Linked DNA regions of Parabacteroides timonensis. The protein of the gene in region 1 interacts with the protein of each later gene in a pairwise test. Links are inferred from orthologs where the notes say so. Each region holds a gene or a part of one and is shown in the gene's direction. Other genes may lie near its edges.

Region 1 (15,939 bases):
TTGTATTGTTGAGAGGTACATCCTTATATGTTTTCATAAAGACCTCCTTTATACCGATCATGCCGCCTCTAACCGTTCCGCCCCAGATATTATCTTGTTTATCCCTGTAAAGACATTTGACGGAATTAACAGGAAGGGAGCTCATATCTCCCGGCGTATGCATAATAGCTGTGATATCCGAGGGATTATTCAGATCCATGATATTGATGCCTCCGCCATCGGTGGTTATCCAGAGTTTATTATCTATCTCCATGAAGTCGAGAACCAGGTTGTTATTCAGTTTTGAATTTCCTGTATGGATATGATAGAGTTTCTCACCGTTAGGGGCATAGCAAACGAACCCTTTATTATAGGAAGACAGATAAAGTCTTTTTTTACTATCCAGATAGGCGGCGTTCAGATTAGTCTGCACCGGATAATCCGTGGGGGAGATCTGACCGGAAACCGGATTATATCTGAGAATGCCGTTCCAGTGGGAGATAAGTAAAAGCTCTCCATTCTCCCAGGGTTTTATGTAATACGGCCTGAAGTTGGATGAGTCCTTTTGGATGATCGATCTTTTACTGAATGCCTGCTTTTTATAATCATATATGTACAGGCCATCATTTGCAGAGAAAAGGATGGCGCCGGGGCAGGTATAAAAAGAGTTTGTCAGGATCGCTTTATCTTCGAACAGGATCGGATGGAATGAGTCGCTGCTCTTGTCGTACAGGGTTAAGCCGTTATTGGTCGATATCCAGATATTGTTCAGGGAGTCTTCTGCCAGGAAGTAGATCGTATTTCCCGGTAAAGAATAGGGATTGTCTTTTTCATGGAAATAGCTTTTCATATCGTAGCGGTCGAAACAGTTCAGTCCCGAAGCAGTCCCGATCCAGATCAGTCCTTTGTTGTCGGCTAGGATACAATTAACTGTTGTTTGCGAGAGTCCTTTGTCAAGACTCAGTTGCTGGAAATAATAACTGGGATTGTTCCCCTTTATAAATCCGTTGCAGGAAAACAGCAGGATCAGAAAGTATAAAATTCGTGTAACAGAGCTTTTTTCCATCATATCTCATTCTAATTACCGCAAATGTAATAAAACCAATCTGAAGTTGAAAATAGCTGACTTAATTAGAACTTCGGGATGGATTTTGACATGAAAAGTACGCAGGTTGACATCCGTCTGTGGCGGAAAATGCAACTTTGCGTTGTGAATAGTTAACTAATTATAAACGCTTATGGTATAGTTAAGAGTTGATTTTTTACATGAGGTAGTAAACCACTGGGTAGTTACCCGTCTTGAGAACTTTATTTTATTATCATTTAAAATTCGATTTTATGAAAAAATCTCTTGTAACATTGTTACTGATGTTATTCTGTTGTGCCGTTTTTGCACAGCAAAATGTGAATGGCGTTGTCATAGAAGAGGCTACGTCGGAACCCTTGGCCGGAGCAGCCGTTCAGGTGAAAAACTCACAGAGCGGAACGATTGCCGATGCGGATGGAAAGTTTTCCATTAGCGTATCGCCCGGGCAAACTTTATTGATTTCTTATATTGGCATGATCCCTCAGGAGATACTCGTGAAGGAAGGCATGACTAATCTAACTATTAAAATGCTTAGTGACGCAGTGGATATAAACGAAGTAGTAGTGGTAGGCTATGGTGTACAGAAGAAAGTGAACCTGACCGGTTCGGTTTCTTCGGTGAAAGGCGAGGCGCTGGAGCTTCGTCCGGTAGCTGATGCTGTGCAGAGTCTGCAGGGAATGGTGCCGGGGTTGCTGGTTAGCAATTCCAGTGGCGGCCGTCCCGGAGGTACCGGTACTTTGACATTGCGTGGACAAGGAAACCTTGACAATAATGCTGCACCTTATATCCTGGTGGACGGTGTGGAAATGAGTCTTTCGGATGTAAACCCCAGCGATATTGAAAACATATCGGTATTGAAGGATGCGGCGGCCTGTGCTATCTACGGTGCGCGTGCAGCTTACGGTGTGATCCTGGTGACTACCAAGAAAGGGGAAGAAGGTAAAATGCGTATCAATTACCAGGGAACGGTAGGTTGGAGTTCGCCGACTGTATTACCAGATATGGTTAATTCGTACGACTTTGCTCAATACTGGAATGCAGGTGTTACAAATGCCGGTTCACCGCGTTTGTACAGTGACGAGAAACTAGGTCTGCTGCAACAGTATATTAATGATCCGAGCAGCGTAAATCCGTGGTTCGAACTACCTGCTAATGCCAATATGAACCCGGCTTTCGAAAACTCGGAGTCAGGAGTAGGTAATGTGAACTATTTTGATCTGCATTATAAGAACTGGGCTTTCAAGCAGAATCATAACATCAGCCTGAGCGGTGGCGGTAAAGCGGCACAATATTATATCTCAGGAGGATATTATTCGGAAGACGGTATCCTTCGTTATGCCGACATGGATTATAAACGTTATAATTTTGCGGCTAATATCACTTCACAGCTGACCAGCTGGATGAAGTTGAAGGTGAATTCCAAATTCATGCACTCCGACCAGAATACCCCGTTCGGTGACGGTGGTATCAGCGAAGGTTTCTATCATTCGCTGGCACGTTTCCGTCCGACGGTTTCGCCGATCGACCCGAACGGAAACTTTACGGAGCTGACAATGATCCCGTACCTGCAGAGTGGTACTTATACGAATACACAGCGTGATAATATGAACCTTACCGCCGGTCTGGAAATCCAGCCGATGAAGAACTGGTTTATCTTCTTCGACTATACGTATAAAATGGGTAACAAGGAATATGAAGCCCTGAACGTCAGCCCGCTTATTTATGGAGCCGACGGTGTGAGCACTTCTAAAGGGGTACGCTCGGAGTTAGGTATGTCGCCTGATGGTAAATTTACCCGCAGCTATGACCGCTCACGTTATCAGTCGATCAATTTGTACACAAATTACCTTTTCAGCATTGCTGAAAAGCATAACTTTACTGTAATGGCTGGTTTCCAGGAAGAAGACTATGACTACAGCCTGATGAAGAACTCCATTACAGGATTATATTCAACCAGCAACCCGAACGTGGGAATGGGAACAGGCGACAAGACCGTTGTCGATACCCGTAACGGCTGGGCTACCCGTGGTTTCTTCGGACGTATCAATTATGATTACGATGGTCGTTACCTGGTTGAAGTGAACGGTCGTTACGACGGTTCTTCCCGCTTCGCTTCCGGCAACCGCTGGGGATTTTTCCCTTCCGTATCGCTGGGATGGAATATCACGCGTGAAGAGTTTATGAGCTCTGTGACAGATGTGTTGTCTAACCTGAAGCTACGTGGTTCTTATGGTTTGCTGGGTAATCAGGCAGGTGCCGCCCTCTATACTTTTGCGGCAACCATGTCTTTGAACAACGGTTTAGGTAATTATATCTTCTCCGACGGACGCCATATCTTTACAAAAGCACCGGGTGTAGTAAATCCGAATACAACCTGGGAGAAAGTGGAAAGTAAGAATATCGGTATTGATTTCGGTTTCTTAGGAAACTCTTTGACCGGTACGTTCGACATTTTCCAGCGCGATACGAAAGATATGTTAGGCCCTGGTGTCGACTTCCCTGATTTCTTCGGAGCCGATGCTCCTAAAACAAATAATGCACGTATGCGTAACCGGGGGTGGGAGTTGGCTTTGAATTATCGCGGACAAATCAACGGTGATATTCAATATACGATCGGCGGTTCAATCTCCGATGCCACTTCAGAAGTGACCGAATATGCCAACCCGACCGGAACGAACCCGAATGACAATTGGTATACAGGGAAGAAAGTGGGTGAAATCTGGGGTTATCGTGCCGACGGTCTGATACAGACACAGGAAGAAGCCGACGCTTATAATGAGAAATATGATATGTCGTTTATCAGCGGACGTCCCTGGACACCGGGCGATGTGAAGTATCGCGACCTGAATGGCGACAATAAAGTTAACAAAGGAACCAACACATTGGATGATATGGGCGATATGACGGTGATCGGTAATACGACCCCGCGTTATCAATATACAGTGAACGGTTCTATCAGTTGGAAGGGCATAAGCCTGAGCATGATGTTCCAGGGCGTAGGCAAACGTGACTGGAATCCGGGAACAGGTGCTTATTTCTGGGGAAGCGGTCCGTATGCACAGGTGACTGTGTTCAAGGAACATCTGGATTACTGGAGTGAATCGAATCCGGGTGCTTACTATCCGAAACCCTATATCCATACGGCAGGTGGCGTTGTACCGTTCCGTGATAAAACGATGACGACCAGCGACCGGTATATTCAGAGCGGTGCGTATTGCCGTCTGAAAAACCTGACAGTAAGCTATGACCTTCCTGCAATCTGGACGAACAAAGTCGGTTTGCAGAAGGCACAGGTATTCTTCTCCGGTGAGAACTTATTGACTTTTACAAAGTTGAAAGGTATGTATGACCCGGAAGCGATCTATACAAAGAATGATTATACCAGTGAAGGTGGTAAGAACTATCCGATGAACCGGGTGATATCTGTGGGTTTAGTTGTTAACTTATAATTTAGAGATCTTATGAAAAAAAGAAATATATTTTTAGGCTTGATCCTGGCTTTCAGCCTTACATCTTGCTTTGATTTAGATAAAATGCCGGAAGGTGTGCTTTCTACTGCACAGCCTTTCAACAGTACCGGCGAAATGAGAAACTACCTGGATCAGTTCTACCAGACAGGTGCAGCTTATGGTAGCGGCCTGCGTGCGCAGGATTTCGGTGCCGGTGGAGGTGGAAATATTGCCGGGTATGATACACACAGTGATAATATGTCGTCCAGCTCGGTAAGTTCCCGTCTGGCCGGGGAGACCACATTGAGCGGAGCTTCCAAGTTGTCGAACTATACAGGTATCCGTAATCTGAACTTTTTACTTAATAACTTAGGTAACTGCGCAGAAGAGGGAACTTCGGAGTATAACCAGTATGTAGGTGAAGCCTACTATTTCCGTGCCTGGTATTATTATCAGATGTTTGTGAATTATGGTCCCCTGACATGGGTCAGCACGCCGCTCGATCCGGACGAAGGTGCCATGCAACTTCCCCGCGACAGTCGTACGGTCGTAGCCGACAGTATCCTGGCGGATCTGGATAAGGCGATCTTTTATCTGAACGAACAGAATAACAGTGGTTCGATGCGTGTGCACAGAGACGTAGCCCGTGCCCTGAAGAGCGAAGTCGCCTTGTTTGAAGGAACCTGGGAGAAATATCACAAAGCAAAGGGGGATAAGTTTTATGATCCTTCGGTAACGGACGAAAAGATAAAGAGTTATTTCACACAAGCCATAGCTGCTGCCAAAGAGGTGATGGATCGTGGTGTATGGAAGATTTATACAACCGGAAATACGACGAACGATTACCGTCAGATGTTCCAGACAACAGATTTATCCGGTAACCCGGAAGTCCTCTGGTTTAAGATGTATGACGGCGACCAGATCGGAAACAACGTGAACCGTTACCTGAACCAGGGTGGCGGAGGCGTCGGCGTGACAGCTTCATTGGTAGACGATTACCTGACTATCGACGGAAAGCCTTTTGTGGGTAATGCACTGATAGAAGCCAAGAAGGTATTCGGAAACGAACTATTGCCAACCGTTCGCGACCCGCGTCTGGTACAAACCATTTGTGCACCGGGACAGCAACTTCGTCCGGACGATGCACCTCCATATTACGTGGTTCCGCCGCTGATCGGTTCCTCTGCCTATAACCAGAACATGACCGGTTATTCTTTATTGAAGCATGTGCAGATCGATTATACCGGTAGTCTGGATGCAGAATTTAAGGGGGCAACACCTGCTATTCAGTTCCGTTATGCCGATATCCTGTTAAATTACGCAGAAGCGATGGCTGAATTGGATGGAGCTGCCAATTCTCAAAATATTATCGTAGCTTTGCAACCGTTGCGTGACCGTGTTGGTATGCCTGCCGTTGACTTTGATCGGGAATATAATCAGGAATCCGATTATCCTTTCCGTCATTTGAATAAATATATTCAGGCTGTGCGCCGTGAACGCCGTATTGAAAAAGCTTGTGAAGGCCGTCGTCTGGAAGATATCCTGCGTTGGGCTGCTGCCGATGAACTGATTGTCGGTAAGTGGGCGAAAGGTGCTCTTTTTGTAGGAAGCAACTTGCAGAATCATCCGGAGTTTGATGGTAAGCTGGTGTATGACCAGCCTTCCGGAAATAATCTTTATCTGACAGGAAAGCCGGGTGATGCTTTACGTTATGTAGTGCCCAGCAATCCGGCCGGTTACGAGCAAGGATGGAAGTTTAATGTCGGTCGCGACTATCTGTTACCTATTCAACCTCGTATGCTGTCGCTGACAGGAGGTAAATGGGAACAGAACCCAGGGTGGTAAACTCATTTATATAAGCAAGATATATGAAAAACGTTAGATCTACAGTATTATTTTCTTTAACAGGAGCAGCGATGTTGGCATCGCTGCCCTCCTGCAAGGAGAAAGAGGAGAACAAAAAGCCGATGAACATCCTCTACATCATGTGTGATGACCATTCGTACCAAACGATTAGTGCGTACGATAACCGGTTCATCGAGACACCTAATATTGACCGTATCGCCAAAGAAGGGGTCCGTTTTACCAACAGCTTTGTTGCCAACTCGTTAAGCGGCCCGAGCCGTGCTTGTTTGCTGACCGGTAAGCATAGCCATAAAAATGGTTTTACCGACAACACACATACTTTCGACGGTGCACAGCAGACGTTCCCTAAACTGTTGAAACAAGCAGGTTACCAGACTGCTGTCGTAGGTAAATGGCACCTTACTTCCGATCCGACCGGATTTGACTATTGGAATATCCTGACCGGACAGGGAGACTATTACAATCCGTATTTCATCGACAACGGTGAGAAGAAACAAATTGAAGGATACGCCACCAATATAACGACCGATCTGGCGATCGACTGGCTGGATCAAAAGAGGGATAAGGAGAAACCGTTCTGCCTGCTCCTGCATCACAAGGCTCCGCACCGTACCTGGATGCCCGATACTTGCGATCTGGAGTTGTATAAGGACGTTGTTTTCCCTATTCCGGAAACATTCTATGACAAGTATGAAGGCAGAATCGCTGCTTCCCAACAGGAAATGAGCATCATCAAGGATATGGACCTTGTCTATGACTTGAAGCTGGCCGACAAAGAGAATGAGATCCATTCTAATCCGGGACTGGAAAAGGCCGGCCGTGCAATGTACAACAAGCTTAATGCTGAACAAAAGGCTGCCTGGGATAAACATTACGATCCTATCATCAAGGAGTTCAAGGAAAAGAAACTTTCCGGTAAAGCGTTGGCAGAGTGGAAATACCAGCAGTATATGCTCGACTATATCCGTGTGATCCATTCTGTAGATCGCAATGTGGGCCGCGTACTGGATTACCTGGAAAAGAACGACATGCTGGATAATACGATCATTGTTTATACTTCAGATCAGGGCTTCTATATGGGTGAACATGGCTGGTTCGACAAACGTTTCATGTATGAAGAATCTTTCCGTACACCGATGCTGGTTCGCTATCCGGGTGGAATAAAGGGTGATATACCTGAAATGGTTCAGAATATCGACCATGCTGCTACTTTCCTGGAACTGGCCGGTGCTCCGATACCGGAAGACATTCAGGGCGATTCTTATCTGCCGTTGCTGAAAGGCGAACATCCGAAAGACTGGCGTACCTCTTTGTATTACCATTATTATGAATTCCCTGCGGAACATATGGTGAAACGTCATTACGGAGTACGTACGGATCGTTATAAGTTAATGCATTTCTACGACGATATCGATGTATGGGAATTGTATGATCTGCAAAACGACCCGATGGAGATGAATAACCTCTATAACAAACCGGGTACGGAAGAAGTAACCAAGCAGTTGATGGACGAACTTCACAAGCTGCAGAAACAGTACGACGACCCGATCGAATCGGAACTGGCAAAGAAGAGCTGATTTTATAACTGTAAAATAAATGTGAGAGGATGTCCTTGGTTGGGCATCCTCTTTTTGTTTTCTTATCTATTATCGGATTAAATACAAAAAAAGAGGCTCACTTTATCAGTGAACCTCTGCATGTGTGCTTTTCCGTGGAGCATATCGGACTCGAACCGATCACCTTCAGACTGCCAGTCTGACGCTCTAGCCAGATGAGCTAATGCCCCGGGTTTGGTTTTCGAGTGCAAATATAGAGGTTTTCCTGATATATTCGCTATCTTTGTGTAAGAAATTTGGAGAAAAAGAATATGATCGTTTATAATACAACATTCAATATAGAGAATGATATCCTTACCGAGTGCATAGAATATCTGAAAAAGAGTTATATACCTCGTGCTGCAGCCAGCGGATTTTTAAGAACACCTTACTTACGCCGTATCTTACAGGATGAGACTGAGGATGCGAGCAGTTACTCGGTGCAGTTCCATGTAAAGAATCCGGAGACACTGGAATACTGGATGCAATCGGAAGGCCGTGCCCTGCAACAGGAGTTGATTACACGTTTCGGAACCAAGATCGTTGGGTTCAGTACCTTACTGGAAGAAATAGACTGGGAGAATGATTAAAGACCGTGTTATATTAGGTATAGACCCCGGAACGATCGTGATGGGATACGGTGTCCTGAAGATCGAAGGGAATAAACCTAAACTTGAGGCTATGGGCGTACTGCAACTGAACAAGTACGAAGATCATTACCTGCGCTTAAAGAAGATATTCGAACGTGTACTGGCGCTTATCGACCAATATCATCCTGACGAATTGGCAATCGAGGCGCCGTTCTTCGGAAAGAATGTGCAGAGTATGCTGAAGCTGGGAAGAGCCCAAGGCGTTGCCATGGCGGCTGCTTTGGAACGGGAAATCCCGATCTTCGAATACGCACCGTTGAAGATCAAAATGTCTATTACCGGTAACGGGAATGCAGCGAAAGAACAGGTGGCAGGAATGCTACAACGTTTCCTGCATATTCCCGAAGAGTCGATGTTACCCCAATTGGATGCGACCGACGGATTGGCAGCCGCTGTATGTCATTATTTCCAGACAAATAATCCTATCTCGGAGAAGAAGTATACCGGCTGGAAAGACTTTATGGCAAAGAATCCCGGTAAGGTGAGGAAATAAAAAAACTCCGGTCCCTGTTAAACCAAGGATCGGAGTTTCTTTATTATGGAAAGAAATTATCTTTTGCCAAGCTTATGATCCAAAAGAATTGCATGATGTTCTCCATACATTTTCAGTTGGTCTACAATTGCCTTTGCCGATGATTCTTCTTCTACCTGTTCGCGAACGAAACCATATAAGAAGTCTTTGGCAGCATGATCGTTGTCGGCTTCGGCGATGTCAACCATCTTGTCGATCAACTCTGATACATGCACTTCGTGTTTGTAGACATGTTCGAATACTTCCAACGGAGTACCCCATGCAGTCGGAACGACATTAATCTGATTTATAGTGATGTCACCCCCGCGGTCGATAGCGAAATCGATCATCTTGTGGGCATGTTCCATTTCTTCTTCTGCCTGTTTTCTCATCCAGTGCGCACAGCCGTTCAAGCCTGCTTTCTGGAAATAGATTGACATTGACAGGTACAGGTTTGAAGACCACATTTCTGCTTCTACCTGTTCATTGAAAGCTTTTGATAAGTTCCTACTTAAGATCATAATGTTTACTTTTATTGAGTTGTATTTGTATAAAAGTAATCACAAAAAGTGTGCCATACTTTATTATACAATACCTTGCGCCATCATAGCTTTGGCAACTTTCATGAAGCCGGCAATGTTGGCACCTTTCACATAGTTCACATAATTGCCGTCCTTACCGTGAGCAAGGCATTGCTCGTGGATAGCACCCATGATCTGATGCAGTCTGGCATCCACTTCTTCGGCAGTCCAGGAGATATGCATGGCATTCTGCGTCATTTCAAGTCCGGAAGTAGCTACACCGCCTGCGTTAACGGCTTTACCCGGAGCAAACAACTGTTTGTGTTCGATGAACAGATCGACAGCTTCCGCCGTACATCCCATGTTGGAGACTTCAGCAACGCATAAGGTCTTGTTCTCGATCAGCTTGCGGGCATCGTCGGCATCCAGCTCATTCTGGGTAGCGCAAGGAAGGGCAATATCCACTTTCTGTTCCCAAGGCTTCTTGCCGGGATAGAAAGTGGCGTTAGGATATTCGTCGGCATAAGGTGCCACGATATCGTTGCCGCTGTTACGCAATTCCAGCATGTACTCGATCTTATCGCCCGAGATACCGTCCGGATCATACACATATCCGTCCGGACCGGAGATCGTTACGACTTTAGCACCCAGTTCGGTAGCTTTCTTTGTCGCTCCCCAAGCCACATTTCCAAAACCGGAAACGGCTACTGTTTTTCCTTTTATATCGATTCCATGTGTTTCGAGCATCTGATGTACGAAATAGAGAGCACCGTAGCCGGTAGCTTCCGGACGAAGGATAGAACCTCCGAACTCCATGCCTTTACCGGTGAAAGTACCAGTGTTTTCACGAGCCAGTTTCTTGTACATTCCATACATATAACCTACCTCGCGTCCACCAACGCCGATATCACCTGCCGGAACGTCACGATCCGGACCCAGGTTACGCCACAGTTCCATAATGAAAGCCTGGCAGAAACGCATGATCTCTGCATCGCTCTTTCCACGGGGAGCAAAGTCTGAACCGCCTTTACCGCCACCCATCGGCAGGGTTGTCAGTGCATTTTTGAATGTTTGTTCAAATCCCAGGAACTTAAGGATAGAAAGGTTTACAGACGGATGGAAACGGATTCCTCCTTTATACGGGCCGATCGCATTATTAAATTGTACGCGGTATCCTAAATTGACTTGTACTTCACCTTTATCGTCTACCCAGGGTACACGGAAAGTAAAGATACGTTCCGGTTCTACCAGCCGTTCGATGATCTTGGCTTTCTCGAATTCCGGATGCTGGTTATAAACTTCTTCTATTGATAAAAGAACTTCTTTCACGGCTTGCAAGTACTCTTTTTCGCCCGGGTGCTTTGCTTCCAGTGCAGATAAAATAACTTCTGTCTTCATAGCGTTTCTTGCTTTTTTAGGAATAACAATGTGTAGGCAAATGTAGCGAATTCTATGGACTGACCAAGGGTTTTGCTTTCTTTTTGATAGTGAATTATATGTTTTTGATGCATATCTTTGGGCTGATTCTCCTTGCTTGCCATCCTTCTAGCTTCAATATGCCTAATATTTAGTGTACAGGCAAGCGTCTTTTAATATTCAGGTCATGACTTCTTTCTTCTTTTTTTTCCTTACATTTGGGCGCATATAATTCTATGAAATCGTTATGAGCGGAATACCGGATTTTAAGAACCTTGTGTTTAAAGACACATCATTCGCCAATCTAATGAATAAGCGTATATATAATGTATTGCTTATTGCTACAAAATATGATGCCTTTATGTTGGAAGACGACGGGCGGGTCGATGAACAGATATTTAACGAATATACTTCGCTGAGCCTTCGTTATCCTCCCCGTTTTACCCAGGTGACTACGGAAGAAGAAGCACTGGCTGAACTGGAAGACCGTAATTTTGAATTGATCATCTGCATGCCTAATATGGACGACCGCGATATTTTTGCGGCGGCAAAGGAGATCAAGGTGCATTATCCTAATATTCCTATCGTGGTGTTGACGCCTTTCTCCAAAGAAGTTTCCAAACGTATAGCCAATGAAGACCTGAGTGCGATCGACTATGTATTCAGTTGGCTGGGAAATGCCGAGCTGTTGTTGGCTATTATTAAACTTATTGAAGATAAGTGGAATGCGCCCGACGATACGAAAAGTGTAGGTGTGCAGATCATTCTGTTGGTGGAAGATTCGATCCGTTTCTATTCTTCCGCTTTGCCGCATCTGTATAAGTTTGTTTTGGAGCAGAGCCAGATGTTTGCCAAGGAGGCGCTTAACGGTCACCAGCAGACGCTTCGTATGCGTGGTCGTCCGAAAATCAAACTGGCAAGAACCTACGAGGAAGCTGTCCGTATATTCGACCAGTACCGGGATAATATGCTCGGTATCGTTTCGGATATGAGTTTTATGCATAATGGGATGAAAGATCCTTATGCTGGTTATAAGTTTGGGCAGTATGTCCGTAAGACGGGATTGATCATTCCTTTTGTCCTGGAGTCGTCAGAGTCGTGCAATAAAGTATATGCGAAGGAGCTGGGTGCGTCGTTTATCGATAAGAATTCGAAAAGTTACCCGCAGGATCTCCGTAAGAAGATTATGCAGCGTTTCGGGTTTGGCGATTTCGTTATCCTGAATCCGCAGACGAAGGAAGAGATCATGCGTATCAAGGATTTGAAGGATTTGCAGAAGAAAGTCTTCCAGATACCGGACGATTCGTTGGTTTATCATCTTTCGCGCAATCATTTCTCACGCTTCTTCTATTCGCGTGCCATGTTCCCGCCGGCAGAGGTCCTGAAGCGAGTGGACGTGAGCGATTATAAAGATATGGATGAGGCTCGTAAACTGATATTCGACCTTATCGTACAATACCGCCGGATGAAGAACTCCGGGGTGGTGGCCATCTACCAGAAAGACCGTTTCGACGAGTACAGCAACTTTGCCCGTATCGGTGACGGTTCGCTGGGAGGAAAGGGGAGAGGCCTTGCTTTTATGGGAGCAATGGTGAAACGTTATCCGAAATTGGAGACGGAAAACTTCAATACCAACATACCGAAGACGGTAGTTATATGTACCGATATCTTCGACGAATTTATGGAGACGAACGAGTTGTTGCCTATCGCCTTGGGGGATGCCGACGATGAGACGATCCTTAAATATTTCCTTCGTGCCAGTCTGCCGGCCAGTCTGATCGACGACCTGATGGCTTTCTTCGATGTCGTGAAGAGTCCGATAGCCGTCCGTTCGTCCAGTTTGCTTGAAGACTCTCATTATCAACCGTTCGCCGGTATTTATTCTACTTATATGATTCCCCGGATGGAGGATAAATATGAGATGTTGCGTATTCTGAGCGATGCGATCAAGGCGGTGTATGCTTCTGTGTTCTATCGTGACAGTAAGGCATATATGACGGCAACTTCCAACCTGATCGATCAGGAGAAGATGGCGATCGTATTGCAGGAAGTGGTCGGCAACCGTTACAACGATCATTTCTACCCGACCATCTCCGGGGTGGCCCGATCACTGAATTTCTACCCGATCGGTAACGAGAAGGCGGAAGACGGTATAGCCAATATCGCCCTCGGACTGGGGAAATATATTGTTGACGGTGGTCAAACTTTGCGTTTCTCCCCGCGCCACCCGCATAATATTTTGCAGATGAGTACGATGGATTTCGCCCTTCGTGAGACGCAGACCCGCTTCTATGCGCTCGATCTGGAGAACCTGGCACAGCAGTTCTCTATCGACGACTCTTTCAACTTGTTGCGTCTGAACCTGAAGGATGCCGATGCCGACGGTTCTTTGAAATATATCGTTTCTACTTACGATCCGTACGATCAGATCATTCGTGACGGTTATTATTCCGGAGGGCGGAAGATCCTCTCTTTCGTTAATATCCTGCAACATGATGTATTCCCGTTGGCAAAGACGTTGGATGAATTGCTTCGTATCGGTCAGGAGGAAATGGGGCGTCCGGTAGAGATCGAGTTTGCTGTAAATGTCGACCCTAATAATCATGATAAGGCAACTTTCTATCTGCTTCAGATCCGTCCGATCGTCGATAACAAGGAGATTATGGATGAAGACCTGAGCCAGGTTAAGAATGAAGAGACAATCCTTTCTTCGACCAGTGTATTGGGTCATGGTATCGTGACGGACGTACAGGATATTATCTATGTAAAGAGCGGCGCTTTCAATTCTTCAAACAATCAGTTGATCGCTTATGAGATAGAGAAGCTGAACCGTCGTTTCACGGAAGAGGAGAAGAACTATGTCTTGGTTGGTCCCGGACGTTGGGGCAGCAGTGACCATTGGTTAGGTATCCCGGTGAAATGGCCTCATATCAGTAATGCGCGTGTGATAGTGGAATGTGGCCTGGAGAACTATCGTGTCGACCCGAGCCAGGGAACGCATTTCTTCCAGAACCTGACTTCTTTCGGTGTCGGTTACTTCACAATCAATCCTTTCAAAGGCGACGGCTGGTTCGATGAAGCGTATTTGAATGCTTTACCGGCTGTTGAGGATACAGAGTATCTGCGTCATATCCATTTTGACAAACCGATCGTTATAAAGATGGACGGGAAGAAGAGTTTAGGTGTAGTACTTAAGCCGGAATAAGATAGTATATAGCAAAAAAAGTCCTCTCATGCATCAAGCAGAGAGGACTTTTTTGTTTTATGACGCAATGGTGTATCAGTCTTTCTTCTTGATAAAGTCCGAAGGATAATTCACCTTGTTGATGATCTCGTTATCCTTTAAACGAATCCAGGTTTTGAAACCTTTTTCACCTTCTGTCATTTCGATCACACGGGCACCGTTGGTCAGATTGTTATAAACCGTGTCGCCACCGGTATAACGGCCGTAAGCCAATAAGATACCTTTCCAGTAAACGGCATAATCGTCATCATGGTCGTGACCGACAAATACGCCTTCGATGTCTCCCATTTCTTTCATGGAAGCAAACAGGCCGGAGTTTAGTTGCGGTGCACAAGCCTTTTCCTTACGTGTTCCTACCATTATAGCAGTTTCGTCAGATGCTGCCTGATTGTATTCCGGTAAAGCGATGTGGAAGAATGCCAATGAAGGAACCGGCGTTCCACCGTTTTGCTTTGTGAATTTAGTGCTGTTGTCGCGATACCATTGAATCTGGTCGAACTTGATGTAATCGTATCCGCCGATCCCTTCGATCTGTGAATACGAATGAGAGTCCATACAATAAAGTACGGCTGCATCTTTATTTCCATTCGACGATTTGATCGGCAGGATGTAGTTGCTGGCTCCGGATACACCTTTTACTGAGTCGGTCAGGTTATAAGGGATTGTCCGGATAATATCGAACAGCTGCGCACGTGTCAGCCCTTGCTCGTTATCATGGTTACCGAATGTCATACCGAAAGGTATTTTGCGTTGGGCTGCCAGGTTGAGTATGGTGCGCATACCTTCTTCGGCAGGTTTTCCGTAGATTACATCACCGGTGAAGAGTACCAGATCCGGCTTTTCTGCATCCAATACCTCATTAATCCTTTCAACAGAGATTGCCGATTTCGGATTGTTATGGATATAATGTACGTCCGTAAACTGTACGATCTTAAATTTTCCGTCTTTATTGAATTGCAGTGACGGTTGCTGGGCGTTACCGTTCAGTAAGCCGCCCAACAGGAATAACATGCTAAATAATATCTGTTTCATCATCTATTTATTTAAATACCGGCATCGGACGTCCGATCCAAACTTGCGGTTGTTTCAGGTTGAAGATTTCAGCAACGGTAGAAGCGCAGTCGAACTGCATCATGCTGATGTCATCGAAGCAATATCCTTTTTTGATATTTTTACCGGCGATGATAAAAGGAGTCTCCATTTCCTGCATCGTCTTGCCGCCATGCCCTTTGTTGATACCACCGTGATCGGCTGTGATGATGAAAATCGTTTCATCGTACATACCGGCTTTCTTTACTGCATCGACGATCTGGCCGATATAACCGTCCAACTCTTTGATTTTAGCATAGTAAGCGGGAGTGTCGTGTCCATCGGCATGTCCTACATGGTCAGGATTATCAAAAGCGATCATTGTAAGGGTCGGCTTTTTCTCGGTGATGTATTTAACGGCCATTTCGCATAATACGGTTGGCTGTTTGTTATAGTCGGGACCTTGTGCATGATAGCTCATAGACAAGGTATCAACAAGATATTTGATACCGTCCCAGTCGTAAAGACAACCGATCTCGGCATCCGGCTGAGCATCGCGAAGCAATTGGAAAACTGTCGGGAAAATGCCGTG
Region 2 (15,940 bases), on another replicon or contig:
AATGGCTTCGGCAACCAGGTATTGTGCAAGCCTGAACAATTGCAGGCGCTGAAAACAGAAGAGTTTATGAACAGGCGCTATGATTTCCGGTTCAACACGATGGCCGGCGGGACGGAATACCGGGAGAGGAATTCGTTTTGCTTCGATTATCGACCGATGACCGAACGGGTGATGAACAGCATCGCCCTGAATGCGCAAAAAGAGGGCCTGCAACTCTGGGACAGGGATGTTCGCCGCTATGTCAATTCCGATCGTATTCCCGATTATGCACCAATAGAAGATTATCTGGCCCGTTTGCCCGAATGGGACGGGAAAGACCGGATACGGCCGCTAGCCGCCCGGATCTCGTGCAACAACCTGCGGTGGGAACAGTTGTTTTACACCTGGTTTCTGTCGATGGTGGCTCATTGGCAGGGACGCGATCGGCAGCATGGCAACAGTGTGTCTCCTTTGCTGGTGGGCGAACAGGGGTGCGGCAAATCCACCTTTTGCTTCAATCTGCTCCCACCGCAACTCAATAAGTATTACACCGACAGCATCGACTTCAGCCGCAAGCGGGATGCCGAGTTATACCTGACACGTTTCGGGCTGATCAATATCGACGAATTCGACCAGGTGACCTCGAAGCATCAGGGTTTCCTGAAACATTTGTTGCAAAAGCCGGTGGTCAACCTGCGCAAGCCGTATGCCAGCCAGGTGGAGGCAATCAGGCGTTATGCCTCGTTTATTGCCACGAGCAACCATACGGATCTGCTGAGCGACCCGTCAGGCAGCCGTCGTTTTATTTGCATCGAGGTAAAAGGGATAATAGACAACACCCAGCCTATTGCTCACGAGCAGCTTTACAGTCAAGCGATTGCAGCTTTGAATAAAGGCGAACGCTATTGGTTTACCCACGAAGAGGAGTTGGTACAGATGCAGGAGAACGAAGAATTTCAGCAACGTCCGTTGTGTGAAGACTTGTTTTACCGTTTCTACCGTCCTGCGGAAAACCGGGAGGAAGGAGTCAAAATGTCGGCCGGCGAGATTTATCTGTCGGTACAGGAAAAAAGCAGACAGAAGTTACCGGGCGGACAGATCTCTCATTTCGGACGTTTTCTGAAAAAATCGGGACTGACCAGTTACAACACAAACCGGGGCAGGTTGTATTTAGTGGTAGAAAGACAGATTTAGTGATAGCAGTGGCCTCCCCTCTTGCAAACAAAGAGTTGCTACCACCACATATAAAACATTAATAACCAGAATATTTTATATGTGGTGGTAGCAGTTGTAGAAAATGTTGTAATTTCAATATATCTCTAGAGGAATAGTTACCGCTTCGAAATAAAAGAGGAGCTCTGTTATTGGACGAATGCCCTTCAAGGCGCAAAAGGCCGTATTCGACAAACTGCTCGAAGTGGCGGATGTGGCTAATCTGAGCAAGGACGAGCGTGTCTTGTATGACGAAGTCCTGAAACGTTACCGCGACTATAAGATTTGATTTATTAACATGAAAGCCGAAAGCAGGTAAAACAGCCCCCCGCTAAAGAAATGCCCCGTTAAAACTATTATATGTGCCGTTAATTCTTTACATTTGCCACAAAATTAGCAGATATGACAGAGAGCAAGGATGAACACATATTGAACGTCATTAACTATCCGGAGGATTTACGAGAGTTGCCCCAGGAAAAGTTGGGGGAAGTATGTGCAGAGTTGCGTCAATACATAATAGATATACTTTCAGAAAATCCCGGACACCTGGGAGCAAGCCTGGGAACGGTGGAACTGACCGTCGCCCTTCATTACGTATTCAACACCCCATACGACCGGATTGTCTGGGACGTAGGCCATCAGGCATACGGACATAAAATTCTGACAGGACGCAGGGACGCATTCCATACACTTCGTAAATTTAAAGGCATCAGCGGTTTCCCCAACCCGGAAGAAAGCCCCTATGACGCATTTATTGCGGGCCATGCCTCCAACTCGATCTCGGCAGCCATGGGTATGTCGGTCGCCTCAGCACTGAAAGAAGAAAAGAACCGCCACGTAATCGCCGTTATAGGTGACGGAGCCATGACGGGAGGACTCGCTTTCGAAGGGCTGAACAATGCCTCGGCTAACCCCAACAACCTGTTGATCATCCTCAACGACAACGATATGGCTATCGACAACTGTGTGGGAGGATTAAGCCAGTACCTGGTAGATATCACAACCAGCCAGGCATACAACAAAATGCGTTACGACGTGTATCGCGGCCTGAAAAAGATGAAGCTGATAAACAACGACCGCCGGGGAAATATCATCCGCTTCAATAACAGCCTGAAGGCATTACTCACACAGCAACACAACCTGTTTGAGGGTTTCAGTATCCGTTACTTCGGTCCGGTGGACGGACATGACGTAAACTATATGATCAAGTTGCTGAACGATATAAAAGACCTGCAAGGTCCCAAGTTATTACATATCAAAACAAAGAAAGGCAAAGGTTTCAAACCTGCGGAAGAGTCGGCCACCGAATGGCATGCTCCCGGCAAGTTTAACAAGGAAACCGGTGAACGCATCATTATACACAATCTGGACGAACCGCAACTGTATCAGGATGTATTCGGACATACGTTGGTAGAACTGGCCGAACAGGACGAACGGATCGTGGGAATTACCCCCGCTATGCCGACAGGCAGCTCGATGATCCATATGATGAAAGCATTCCCCAAACGGGCATTCGACGTCGGGATTGCGGAAGGACATTCAGTGACTTTCTCCGCCGGACTGGCCAAAGAAGGAATGATTCCTTTCTGTAATGTATACTCGTCGTTTATGCAACGTGCATACGACAATCTGATCCATGATGTGGCACTGCAAAAGCTGCATATGGTGATCTGCCTCGACCGTGCCGGCCTGGTAGGTGAAGACGGAGCCACACATCACGGAATGTTCGACCTCGCTTACCTCCGCCCGATCCCGAACCTGACTATCGCCTCCCCTCTCAATGAACTGGATCTGAGAAACCTGATGTACACCGGATATAAAGAAGCTCCGGGAACATTTGTGATCCGTTATCCACGGGGCAAAGGTGAAATGAGGGACTGGCGTAATAAAATGCAGGTACTGCCCATTGGCAAAGGGAAAAAATTGAACGAAGGAGACGACATAGCTGTTCTGACCTTAGGTCCGATCGGAAACGAAGTAATAAAAGCCATCAGTGAAATGAAGGGTGAAGGCATATCGGTTGCCCACTACGACATGATTTATCTGAAACCGATCGACGAAGAGTTATTACATGAAGTAGGCAAAAAGTTCAAACGCATCATCACCGTAGAAAACGGAGTGGTGAAAGGCGGCTTGGGCAGTGCCGTACTTGAATTCATGGCAGATAACGGATATACTCCGCGGGTAAAACGCATCGGTATACCCGACTCATTCATTGAACACGGATCAATTCCCGAATTATACAAGCTATGCGGCCTGAATGCCGATAGCATCGCGGAAGAGATCAGAAAGATGGTGAACGATTAATTAGTAACAACATGAAAATTATTATTGCCGGGGCAGGCGAAGTGGGTACGCATCTCGCAAAGATGTTATCGCAGGAACAACAGGATATCATCCTGATGGACCCGAGTGAGGAGCGATTGAATTTCACTAACTCCAACATGGAGATCCTCCCGATGGTAGGGAACCCTACTTCAATCCGTGATCTGGAAGAAGCAGGAATAAAAAAGACAGACTTGTTCGTCAGCGTTACACCTGAAGAAACAACAAATATCGCTGCCAGCATCCTAGCCTCCAAGCTCGGAGCACGCAAAACACTGGCCCGTATCAATAATTACGAATATCTTTTACCCAAAAATAAAGAACTGTTCGAAAAACTGGGTATCCATTCGATGATCTATCCGGAGATGCTTGCAGCTAAGGAAATTGTGAATGCCGTACGCCGTCCGTGGACACGCCAGTATTGGGAACTGTTCGGGGGGGCTCTGATCCTGATCGGAGTAAAGGTTCGTGAAAACTCACGGCTGGTAAACAGACAACTGGCCGAGTTGCTGAACGAACAGAAACTATACCATATCGTTGCCATCAAACGGCAATACGAAACGATTATCCCACGGGGTACCGACTATGTCTTACCGGGAGATATCGTATTCTTTACCACTACGAAAGAGCATATCAAAGACGTACAGATACATGCCGGTAAAAAAGATCCGGAAGTGAAGAAGATATTTATCATGGGAGGAAGCCGTATCGCTATCCGTACCAGCCAGTATCTGCCGAACAATATCCGTGTCAAAATCCTGGAAACCAACAAAGAGAAGAGTCACCGCATAGCGGAAGTAGTACCTAGTAACGTCTTGATCATTAACGGCGACGGACGCGACACCGAACTGCTTATGCAGGAAGGTATCAAAGATGCACAGGCTTTTGTCGCCCTGACAGATAACTCGAGTACGAACATACTTGCCTGTCTGGCTGCAAAACGTTTCGGTGTATTCAAAACGGTCGCCAAGATTGAAAATATCGACTATATTCCACTGGCGGAAAATATGGATATCGGTTCGGTTATCAACAAGAAACTGATAGCAGCCAGTCATATCTACCAGTTCCTATTGGATGCCGACGTGTCGAACGTGAAGTTCCTGACATTCGCCAATGCCGATGTGGCAGAGTTGGTAGCGCGTCCCGACTCGAAAATCACACGTAAACAGGTAAAAGACCTGCGTCTGCCGAAAGACCTGACGCTGGGAGGGCTGATACGGGACGGAGAGCCGATGATGATCAAAGGTGATACCCAAATACAAGCTTACGACCACGTAGTTGTTTTCTGCCTGGAAACAGCCATGCGTAAACTGGAAGATTATTTTAATTAGTATGCTACTGAATGTACGTTTCATAATAAAAATGCTGGGGATGATGTGCATCCTCGAGACGCTGTTCATGCTGATGGCGGCAGTCGTTGCATTCCTCTACAAAGGAAACGACCTGTATCCTTTATTGCTTTCCTGTGGAATCCTGTTCGGGACAGGTGTTACACTCTATGCAATCGGTTTCCGGGCCAACGAATATTCTGCCGGACGACGGGAAGGGATGCTTACCGTAACATTCACCTGGATACTTTTCTCCCTATTAGGTATGCTCCCTTTCTATCTGGGAGGTTATATCGACAATGTGACGGATGCATTTTTTGAAACAATGTCGGGGTTTACCACCACCGGATCTACCATACTGACTGATATAGAAGCGTTACCGAAAGGCATCCTGTTCTGGAGAAGTCTTACACAATGGCAGGGTGGTATCGGTATGATTGTATTTACAGTGGCCCTGATGCCCATTTTAGGCGGGGGAGCCACTCAACTGTTCAATGCGGAAACACCGGGAATTACACACGAGCGGTTCCGTCCGCGTGTTACCCAGGTAGCCAAACGGCTCTGGGGTGTTTATTTATTCCTTACTCTCCTATTGATCGGCCTGTTATGGATAGGTCCCATGGATTTATACGATGCTGTGAACCATGCCTTGACAGCGATCTCTACCGGGGGATATTCAACCAAAAACACCAGTATCGCTTACTGGGATTCGGCTTATATAGAGTATGTCATCTCTATATTCATGTTTATCGGAGCAACCAATATGACATTGATCTACTTCTGCTTCAACGGAAATGTGAAGAAACTGTTCCACGATGAAGAGTTCCGCTGGTTTTTCTGGTTTGTAGCAATCATGATCGCTGTTTCTACGGCCTGGGTAATGTACCAGGGGGTTGCTACTGACTTCTTATCGGCGTTCAGGAAAGCCTCGTTCCAGGTAGTCACTCTAGTCTCTACCTGCGGATTTGTAACCGACAACTACATTCCCTGGGGGCCGTTCTTCTGGATGATAGCCTTGATCCTGATGTTTATATGCGGTTGTGCCGGTTCTACCTGCGGGGGATTAAAAATAGGACGGTTCGCCATCCTTTCTAAAAATCTCTTCAATGAGTTCAAGAAACAAACCCATCCCCATGCCATTATTCCGGTGCGGATGGATACACATATCGTATCCGGCGAAGTGGTACACCGTGTACTGGCTTTTGCCGTTGCCTACATGCTTCTTATTGTAGTAAGTTGCATCGTTCTGATGCTTGACGGACTGGGGTTTGAGGAGTCGATCGGAGCTGCCGTTTCGGCCATAAGCAACGTAGGACCGGGACTAGGAAAGCTGGGGCCGGTCGATAACTTCTCCGAAGTTCCTGTCGTTTCCAAGTGGTTCCTTTCATTCCTGATGATGACAGGCCGTCTGGAAATATTTACCGTATTGACTTTACTCGTTCCCGGATTCTGGAAACAATAAAATAACAGATCATGAAAGCACCTGCAATATTCCTCTTTATCATCGGTTACCTGTGCAGCACGCTGATAGCCACCTCACAAATAACCTCCCAGCGGGAGACGACCGATCTGTTGCCCGAAGGTACTTTCACAAACGGAATAGAAGGCCCAGCCACCGACAAAGCCGGAAACCTCTATGCCGTGAATTACGCCAAAGAAGGGACGATCGGCATTGTGTATCCGGACGGATCGCACGAATGCTTCGTGACACTGCCGGAAGGTTCCACAGGCAACGGTATCCGATTCAATAAAGAAGGGAATATGTTGGTAGCCGATTATACCGGTCACAATATCCTGAAAGTAGATATGAAAACCAAAGAAATCAGCGTATATGCCCATGAACCGAAGATGAACCAACCCAACGACATCGCCTTGGCCCCCAACGGAAATCTGTATGCCAGCGATCCGGACTGGCCCAACAAAAAAGGACAGCTCTGGTTGATCACACCCGATGGGAAAGTAAGTCTTTTAGAAGGAAATATGGGAACGACCAACGGTATCGACGTAAGCCCCGACGGGAAGAAGCTATATGTCAATGAGTCTGCCCAGCTGAAGGTATGGGTCTATGATATCAAACCGGACGGGACGCTCAGAAATAAAAAGCTTTTCCACACCTTTGAAGGCTTCGGGATGGACGGTATCCGCTGTGATGTGAAAGGGAACTTATACCTCTGCCGTTATGATAAAGGGACCGTTGCCATCATCAACCCGAAAGGTAAATTGATCCGTGAGATACAACTAAAAGGGCAAAAACCTTCGAACATAACCTTCGGAGGCTCGGATAATCGACGCTGCTACATCACTCTCCAGGACCGCGGTTGCTTCGAAACCTTCATTGCTGAATACCCCGGAAGAGAATAATTATTCACGTTATTGAAGATTTCTTTAGGTCTGATATACGCTTTTGCTTAATTTTGCGTTATAATAGGTACGAATTACTAAGATGTAACGCAAAATGATAGAATATATTAAGGGGGATATTGTAGAGCTGACTCCTACACAAATGATAATTGAGTGTTCCGGGATTGGCTATCAACTTAACATATCTCTGACTACATACAGCGCATTCAACGGGAAACCTTCCGGGAAAATTTACGTATATGAGGTTATACGTGAAGATGCCCACCTATTATTCGGATTTGCCCTGAAAGCAGAACGTGAGTTGTTCCTGCTGTTGACTTCCGTATCCGGAGTCGGCCCAAATACAGCCCGCATGATCTTATCGTCACTTCCCCCTTCCGAACTGATACAGGTGATCGCCACTAAAAATGAAACGGCTCTCACCTCGGTGAAAGGTATCGGACAAAAAACAGCCCAACGCATCCTGGTCGACCTGAAAAACAAGGTTAAAGTCGGAGATATGGTCGTTGGTGAAACAGCAGCTCCGGTGCCTGGTCATGGTGCAGTCGCAGAAGAAGCGGTTGCCGCCCTGGTTATGTTGGGATTCCAAAAGGCAGCTTCACAAAAGGCTGTAAGCTCGATACTGAAAAGTTCGCCTATGCTGGCAGTGGAACAAGTGATTAAAAGCGCACTCAGAATGCTTTGATAGTTGACAGTTGAGAAGTGGCAGTTGACAGTTTAAAATGAAAAAGAAAGCTCTAAAATATCTTATCTGGGTAACAGTACTACTATTCGGGGCCGGCATGATCTCGCTGAATGCCGATTACCTGACATATACGGCTACATTACCGGATATTCAGTTATTGGAAGGACAGGACATGCCCGACGGAAAAGATACCGTTCCGGCAACCCGTTATCCGGTATCCAAAACCGTACCGCAGGACTATGAAGACTTGACAAAGAAATCCCCGATGGACTTACGGGATCCTGAGAACGTAAAGACAGCCGTCGAATATGATATTAAGACCGGAACTTATGTGGTTCGTACCCGGTTGGGAGACAAGGACCTGACCACCCCTATCAGCCTGACTCCCGAAGAATATCAGGATTATAGTATGCAACAATCGCTCCGCTCTTACTACCGTCAGAAAAACGAGGAGGAGTTTCAGAAAGAAGCTGATAAAAAATTCAACCTGGCCGATATGCAGTTCGGTATCGGTGCAGCGGAAAGAATATTCGGCCCGGGTGGTGTACGCGTAAGAACACAGGGGTCTGCGGAAATTACAATGGGTCTGAAAAGTAACAGTACCAAGGACCCTTCACTTCCCGAGCGTGCCCGTAGCCGTACATTCTTCAACTTCGACGAGAGTGTACAGCTCAATGTACAAGCCAGCGTCGGTTCGAAAGTAAACTTCGATATGAACTACAATACAGAGACTTCATTCGACTTCGACTCTAAAAAGCTCAAACTGGCTTACACCGGAGAAGAAGATGAGATCATCAAGTCGCTGGAAGCCGGTAACGTATCGATGACGACCAACAACTCCCTGATAAACGGGGGGGCCGCCCTGTTCGGTATGAAGGCAGACCTTCAGTTCGGAAAGCTGAGGGTAAACGCATTATTTGCACAGCAGGAATCGGAGTCAAAAACCGTAAACTCGAAAGGTGGCGTACAAACCAAGCCGTTCGAACTGACCATCGACAAGTATGATGAGAACAGGCACTTCTTTCTATCACACTATTTCCGCAACAGATACGATGAAGCTGTCAAGGCATTACCTACCATCAATTCAAAGATAACGATCAAACGCATCCAGGTATGGGTTACCAACAAAAGAGGTAACTACGACCAAGCACGTAACATTGTTGCTTTTACAGATATAGGTGAGAACGACAGAAATTACATGGTGAATCCCATTGCTTTCCCGATAAACGGAAACCCTGAGTTCCCGGCTAACGACGCGAACAGCTTATATAACGAAATGATCACCACCTATGCCGGAGCACGCGACTACACGGCCGTCAATCAGACTCTTTCCGCTTTCGTCGGTGGATCGGAGTACGAAAAGGTCGATAATGCGCGCTTACTGGATGCTTCCGAATATACATACGATAGCCAGTTGGGATATATTTCACTTAAAACAAGCATGCAGCCTGGTGAAGTACTAGCTGTAGCCTACGAATATCAATATGACAACAATGGCACACCTAAGACAGTAAAAGTCGGTGAGTTCTCAGACAATAATCCTGAAAATCCGAGTGGATGTATCTACACCAAGCTGTTAAAAGGTACAGAGATGTCACCTGCCATGAAGTATTGGGATCTGATGATGAAAAACATCTATTCACTGGGAGCTTATTCCGTACAGAAAGAAAAGTTTCGTCTGGATGTGATGTATCAGAGCGATACGACAGGTACTTACCTGAACTATCTGCCGGAATCGACAGACCAAAAAAAGATATGGATCCGGATTATGGGTGCCGACCGTTTGAATTCGCAGAACGAACCCCATGCCGATGGCTTCTTCGACTTCGTAGAAGGCTACACGATCCAGGCAGATATGGGTAGAGTGATCTTCCCGAGCGTCGAACCGTTCGGTTCCAGCCTGAAGAAAAAGATGATAGAGCAGAATATATCTGCGGCTATCGCCGACAAATATGTATTCCAGGAATTGTACGACTCTACGCAAACAGTTGCCCGGCAGATAGCCGAAAAGAACAAATTCAAGATGACGGGAGAATACAAAGCCTCTTCCGCCGCCGAAATACAACTGGGAGCCAGCAATGTAGCGCGCGGATCAGTACGCGTAACTGCCGCCGGAGCCACACTGACCGAAAATGTAGACTATACAGTCGATTATACATCAGGAACAGTTACAATCCTGAATGAAAGTATCATCTCTGCAGGAACACCTGTCAGCGTATCGCTGGAAAACCAAACAGCTTACAGCATGCAACGTAAAACGATGATGGGGCTGGACCTGAATTACCAGTTCACACCTAATTTCTCGTTGGGGGCTACCATCATGCACATGTCGGAAATGCCTCTGACTACAAAAACGGTCATCGGTGAAGAATCTATCAAGAATACACTATGGGGATTAAATACAGCCTATAAAGGGGAAAGCCAGTGGCTGACCAATATGTTCGACAAGCTACCGCTGCTTACGCTGACCAAACCCAGCCAGATCTCATTCAACGCCGAGTTTGCCCATTTGATTGCCGGACATTACGAAAGCAAAGAAAACGGAGGCTATTCTTATATAGATGATTTCGAGTCGACACAAAGCGGCTTCGACCTGTTGAGCCCTTATCCCTGGAAACTGGCCAGTACACCGTATGACGATAATAAAGCAAGCGCTTTGTTCCCCGAAGCTTCACTGGTAAACGATATAGAATATGGTAAAAACCGTGCTTTATTGGCCTGGTATTATGTGGATGGTTTGTTCACCCGCAGAAGCTCCAGCCAGAGACCATCGTACCTCAACAAAGACAGTCTGTCGAACCATTACGTTCGTGAAATCCAGGTATCCGAACTATTCCCCGACAAAGACCAGGGATATAATGAAACCAGTACGATCAATGCATTGAACCTTGCTTTCTATCCAAATGAACGTGGCCCGTATAACCTGGATGCCGATTTAGTAAATTCTGACGGTACACTACAAAATCCGGAAAAACGCTGGGGTGGTATAATGCGCAAAATCGATCAGAGCGACTTTGAAACTGCCAATATCGAATACATCGAATTCTGGATGCTCGACCCGTTCCTTGAAGATGAGAATGGGACCAATAACGGTGGAGATTTATACTTCAACCTTGGCGAAATATCCGAAGACGTACTGAAAGACGAAAGAAAGTTCTTCGAGAACGGCTTACCCATCGATGGAGACAAAAGCAAAGTAGATTCCACAATATGGGGACTTGTTCCTAAACAACAAAGTACTGTATACGCTTTCGACAATACTGCCGGAGCACGCACCAAGCAGGATGTCGGGCTGAACGGTCTGTCTGCTGATGAGGAGCTAGAGTTTCCAACTTATGCGGAATTCATAGAAAAACTGAAGACAAAACTGAACCCTGATATCATCTCAAAGATGGAGAGAGACGAATTCTCTCCCCTCAGAAACCCTGGTACTGATAAATACCATTATTTTCGTGGTTCAAATCTCGACGCCAACCAAGTCGGCATTCTCGACCGTTACAAACGCTACAACGGAACAGAAGGAAACTCCGCCGAAACCGGCACTAGTGGAGAAAGATATGACACCTCCGCTTCAAAGAATCCGGATGTAGAAGATCTGAACCAGGATAATACCATGAACGAGAATGAGAAATACTTCGAATACAAAATTCCCATTCGTCGTGATGAACTGGCAGTAGGCTCGAACTATATTGTAGGCACAAAAGAAACTTATCCAGTCTTGCCGGATGGTACCAATGCCAATAATAGTAAGGAGGAAAAGGTTACCTGGTATCAGTTCAAAATACCTATCAAGAAATACAATCGTCGTGTCGGAAGTATCAACGACTTCAAGACCATCCGTTTCATGCGTCTATACATGACGAATTTCAAACAGCCGACCATCCTTCGTTTCGCTACGTTCGAACTGGTTCGCGGCGACTGGCGTTCTTACGAACAAGATTTGTCCGATCCAAAAGTACCGGTTAAGTCTAATGCCACACTGGAAGTATCTTCGGTGAACATCGAAGAGAACAGTTCGCGTGAACCCGTCAACTACGTAACACCTCCAGGAGTGAGCCGTGAACTTATGACCGGGCAGCCTCAGCTAGCACGTCAGAACGAACAGGCTTTGTCGATGAAAGTGACTGAACTGTCACCGTTTGATGCACGTGCGGTATATAAAAATACCTCTTACGACCTGCGCCAATATAAACAGATGCAGATGTTCATCCACGGAGAAAAGATAAGCGACGAAGATTCTTATATCCCAAGTAATGGCGACCTGTCCGTATTCATTCGTTTGGGATCCGACTATAAGAACAATTACTACGAATACGAAGTACCTCTGACATTGACCGATTATACAGGTAAAGGGAGGAGGTTCACTGCTGAAGAAGTTTGGAATCCTACGACAAACACGATGAACATCACTTTCGAAGTATTGACAAACCTTAAGCTACAACGCAACAAGGATAAACGCGCCGGAGTCAATGGAGTCAATTACCAGACCGTTTATTCGATGCCTGACCCGAACAACATGCTCAATACGATCAGTATCGTCGGTAACCCGAGTCTAGCGGAAGTGAAGACCATCATGATCGGTGTTCGTAACAAATCGAATACAGTGAAGAGTGCCGAAGTTTGGGTGAACGAATTACGCCTGAGCGACTTCAACGAGTCAGGCGGATGGGCTGCCAATGCCAACCTCAATGTGGCCGTATCCGACCTGGGGACAGTCAACGTGGGTGGACGCATCGAAACGGCCGGCTTCGGGGCACTCGACCAGTCATTATCCGAACGTCGTATCGACGACTTCTCACAATATAACATAGCAACCAATATCGAATGGGGTAAATTCTTCCCGGAAAAAGCTAAAGTCAGCATCCCGATGTACTATGCCTACTCGAAAGAAATGACCAAGCCCCAGTATAACCCGCTCGATCAGGATATCAAATTAAACGATGCCCTCGATGCTGTAGAGACAAAAGCCGAAAAAGACTCTATCAAGAACTTCTCGGTAGATAAAACCGTAATCAAAAGTATCTCGTTCAACAACGTGAAAGCGGATATCCGCAGTAAAAACCCGATGCCTTACGACCCGGCCAACTTCTCGATCGGCTATTCTTACAGCCAGACTAAAACGCAGAATCCGGAAACCGAATACGAAACGACGAAGGATTACCGTGGAAACTTATCGTATAGTTACACACCGTACGTAAAACCGTTCCGTCCGTTCCAGAAGATAAAGAAGAACAACGGATACACCCGTTATGCCAAACAGTTCAGCCTGAACTATGTTCCGTCGAACATCAGTTTCCAGACGGCCATGATGCGTAACTATTACGAATTGCAGTTGCGCGACCTGGAAGACACAGGCAGTAAGCCGGAAGCGTCCTTCAGTTCAAACTTCTACTGGGATCGTGCTTTCAGTTTGCGCTGGGACTTCACCAACAATCTGAATATGACATTCACTTCCGGTACGAATGCCCGTATCGAAGAACCGTATGTACAGGTAAACAAAGAACTGAATCCTGATGGATATCAGGTATGGAAAGATTCTGTAAAGCAAAGTATCGCCGATCTGGGTACACCGTTGAAGTACGACCAGACATTCAATGTTACCTGGAACCTGCCTTTGCAGTATATCCCTGTACTCGATTGGGTAAACAGCTCGTTGACCTACAACGCGCAATACAACTGGGACCGCGGGGCTGTTGTCGAATCCGACTATGAGATCGGTAACACGATTAAAAACAACCGGCAGTTCGATTTACAGAACAGCTTGAACATGCTTTCACTCTATAACAAGAACAAATACCTGAAAAAGGTGAACCAGAAATTCTCTGCCACCCGTACGGCTACCAAAAAGAAAGAACAGAAAGAGATCAAACTGGAAAAAGACATACAGCTGAATATGGATAGCGGAACCGTCGTTCAACACGGCATGTTCACCAAAAAGGTACGTATCACTGCACGCGGAGCCGATGGGAAGGTGTATTCAATCAAGTACAAACCGATCAACTACGCACAGGTAATGATCCTCAATCAGGATACTGCCCACCTGAAGCTAACCATTAAACCCGGTCCTAAAGCAACCGAAGACTTCTTGTATAAGGCAGCCGAGCATGCTTCACGCTTCCTGATGATGGTACGTCGTATCAACATTCAATACCAGACAACCGATGGTATGATGGTTCCCGGATTCCGTCCGATGATCGGTGACATTTTCGGTCAGGGACGTTCGCCGTTCGGCCTGACACCTGGTCTGGGTTTTGCCTTTGGTGCCGTAAACCGTCAGTTCCTGGAAGATGCCAACGAACGAGAATGGCTGGTCTATAACCCGACCAACATAACACCTGCCGTAATGAGCAGTGCAAAGAACCTGAACATACGGGCAAACCTCGAACCTATCACCGGTTTGAAGATCGACCTGAATGCCAACCGGGTAGATACACGCAGTACCGATATACAATATATGTATCCGGGCATGCCTGAACAAACCGGCGGTAACTTCCTTATGACAACCATCGGTCTTAGAGGTTTCTTTAAAGGTAGTGGTAATATCGACAACGGATATGCTTCGGAAACATTCAACAAGTTTATCGAAAACCGTGAGATCATAGCCAACCGTCTTGAAAGCCAGTATAGTGGAACGAACTATCCTTCGGGCGGCTTCCTGGCAGAAAACGGACAGGCAGGACAACCTTATACACCAGGCGGTGTCAACAAAAACTCAGCCGACGTACTAATTCCGGCTTTCCTGTCAGCCTATACCGGAAAAGATCCGAACAAAATTTCGTCGTCTCCTTTCCCTGCCCTGCGCAGCCTGTTACCGAACTGGCGTATCACATACGACGGATTGGTTCGTATTCCGGCCGTGAAGAAATACTTCAAGACCGTAATGTTGAGTCATCAATACGTTTGTACCTATAATGTCGGAGCCTACAATTCCTATTCTACCTGGGTAGACGCAGGATTGGGTGGCAACATGGGCTTTACACAAGGTTCGGATAACCTGGCTATACCGTCTTCCCCATACGAAATATCCAGTGTCAGCCTCAACGAAAGCTTCAACCCGCTATTGGGTGTCGATGCTACCATGCTGAACAATATCACGATCCGTATGGACTATGCAACGAGCCGCAACCTGAACCTGAACATATCCTCCTACCAGATCGTAGAAGCACTTTCAAACAAGTATACGATCGGTTTAGGATATAAGTTCGCCGAGTTCAACAAGATATTGAAGATGAAGAAAACACGCGACTTCAGCAATGACCTGACCGTGCGCCTGGACTTCTCTTACAATAAAATGCAGTCTCTGATACGTAAGATAGAAGACAGCTTTACACAAGCTACCAGCGGTAACATAGCTAAGACGATCCAGTTCTCAGCCGATTACGGATTGAGCCGTGCCCTGACAGTGCGTGCTTTCTACGATTTGCAGATCAACGAGCCGCTGATCTCTAACGCAGCCTATCCGACAAGCAACTCCAACTATGGCGTAGCCCTCCGCTTCTCGCTGGCGCAGTAAGCCAATCCGTTCGGGTGAGGGAGTGCCTCACCCTGATGAGGCGAACTACCGCATCGGGATGCGGCTGTCAACCGCACCCCGATGAGGCAATCAACCGCACCCGGGTGCGGCACTGCCCCGCCAGCACAGGGTGGCATGCCCCATCGGGACAGGGGAGCGTGCACTAACAGGATAGGATACCTTGTCACCTTACCGGCTAAGGAGAGTAGATCACAGCATGTGATAATCCTTCAGTTCCCCGCGCAAGGCGAGCGCCTTGTTGTCTGTTACACCGTTCAGAAGTTTCCAGAAGCGATCGCTATGGTTCATCTCTACCGTATGGCAAAGTTCGTGAAGGAGGACGTAATCGATCAGATGCCAGGGGAGCAACATCAGGGATAAGGAGAGATTGATTGTTTTGCGCGTACTACAACTTCCCCACCGGGTCTTACTATTCATGATCCGTACGCCTGTACAGGTAAATTTATATCGGGCAGCGAGTGCCATCAAGCGGTCGGGAAGTAATCGTTTAGCCTCGTGGCGAAGCGCTTTCTCCAA

The links.
Region 2: the proteins of ruvC (region 1) and ruvA interact in binary tests that used the Escherichia coli proteins (3 or more experiments, as listed by UniProt). The link is inferred for Parabacteroides timonensis from one-to-one orthologs.

Annotation. Positions count from the first base shown.
Region 1 is NZ_LT669940.1:1,025,197-1,041,135, forward strand. The notes cover bases 7,477-10,338. They hold ruvC (crossover junction endodeoxyribonuclease RuvC), read left to right. Parts: upstream 7,477-8,558; coding sequence 8,559-9,119; downstream 9,120-10,338. Other genes in these bases: BQ7394_RS04695 (sulfatase family protein), read left to right, coding at 7,477-7,958; BQ7394_RS04705 (DUF4286 family protein), read left to right, coding at 8,249-8,566; BQ7394_RS04715 (ferritin), read right to left, coding at 9,176-9,658; gdhA (NADP-specific glutamate dehydrogenase), read right to left, coding at 9,722-10,338. Outside these bases: BQ7394_RS04680 (hybrid sensor histidine kinase/response regulator transcription factor), read right to left, coding at 1-1,048; BQ7394_RS04685 (SusC/RagA family TonB-linked outer membrane protein), read left to right, coding at 1,318-4,515; BQ7394_RS04690 (RagB/SusD family nutrient uptake outer membrane protein), read left to right, coding at 4,528-6,360; more of BQ7394_RS04695, read left to right, coding at 6,384-7,476; more of gdhA, read right to left, coding at 10,339-11,056; BQ7394_RS04725 (PEP/pyruvate-binding domain-containing protein), read left to right, coding at 11,322-14,279; BQ7394_RS04730 (metallophosphoesterase family protein), read right to left, coding at 14,355-15,350; BQ7394_RS04735 (alkaline phosphatase family protein), read right to left, coding at 15,358-15,939.
Region 2 is NZ_LT669941.1:3,298,486-3,314,425, forward strand. The notes cover bases 6,232-9,094. They hold ruvA (Holliday junction branch migration protein RuvA), read left to right. Parts: upstream 6,232-7,299; coding sequence 7,300-7,890; downstream 7,891-9,094. Other genes in these bases: BQ7394_RS21010 (TrkH family potassium uptake protein), read left to right, coding at 6,232-6,306; BQ7394_RS21015 (SMP-30/gluconolactonase/LRE family protein), read left to right, coding at 6,318-7,205; sov (T9SS outer membrane translocon Sov/SprA), read left to right, coding at 7,928-9,094. Also shown: BQ7394_RS20995 (BT4734/BF3469 family protein), read left to right, coding at 1-1,173; BQ7394_RS26340 (hypothetical protein), read left to right, coding at 1,352-1,480; dxs (1-deoxy-D-xylulose-5-phosphate synthase), read left to right, coding at 1,594-3,498; Trk system potassium transporter TrkA, read left to right, coding at 3,510-4,847; more of BQ7394_RS21010, read left to right, coding at 4,849-6,231; more of sov, read left to right, coding at 9,095-15,403; BQ7394_RS21030 (M48 family metallopeptidase), read right to left, coding at 15,614-15,940. UniProt on the Escherichia coli protein: The RuvA-RuvB-RuvC complex processes Holliday junction (HJ) DNA during genetic recombination and DNA repair.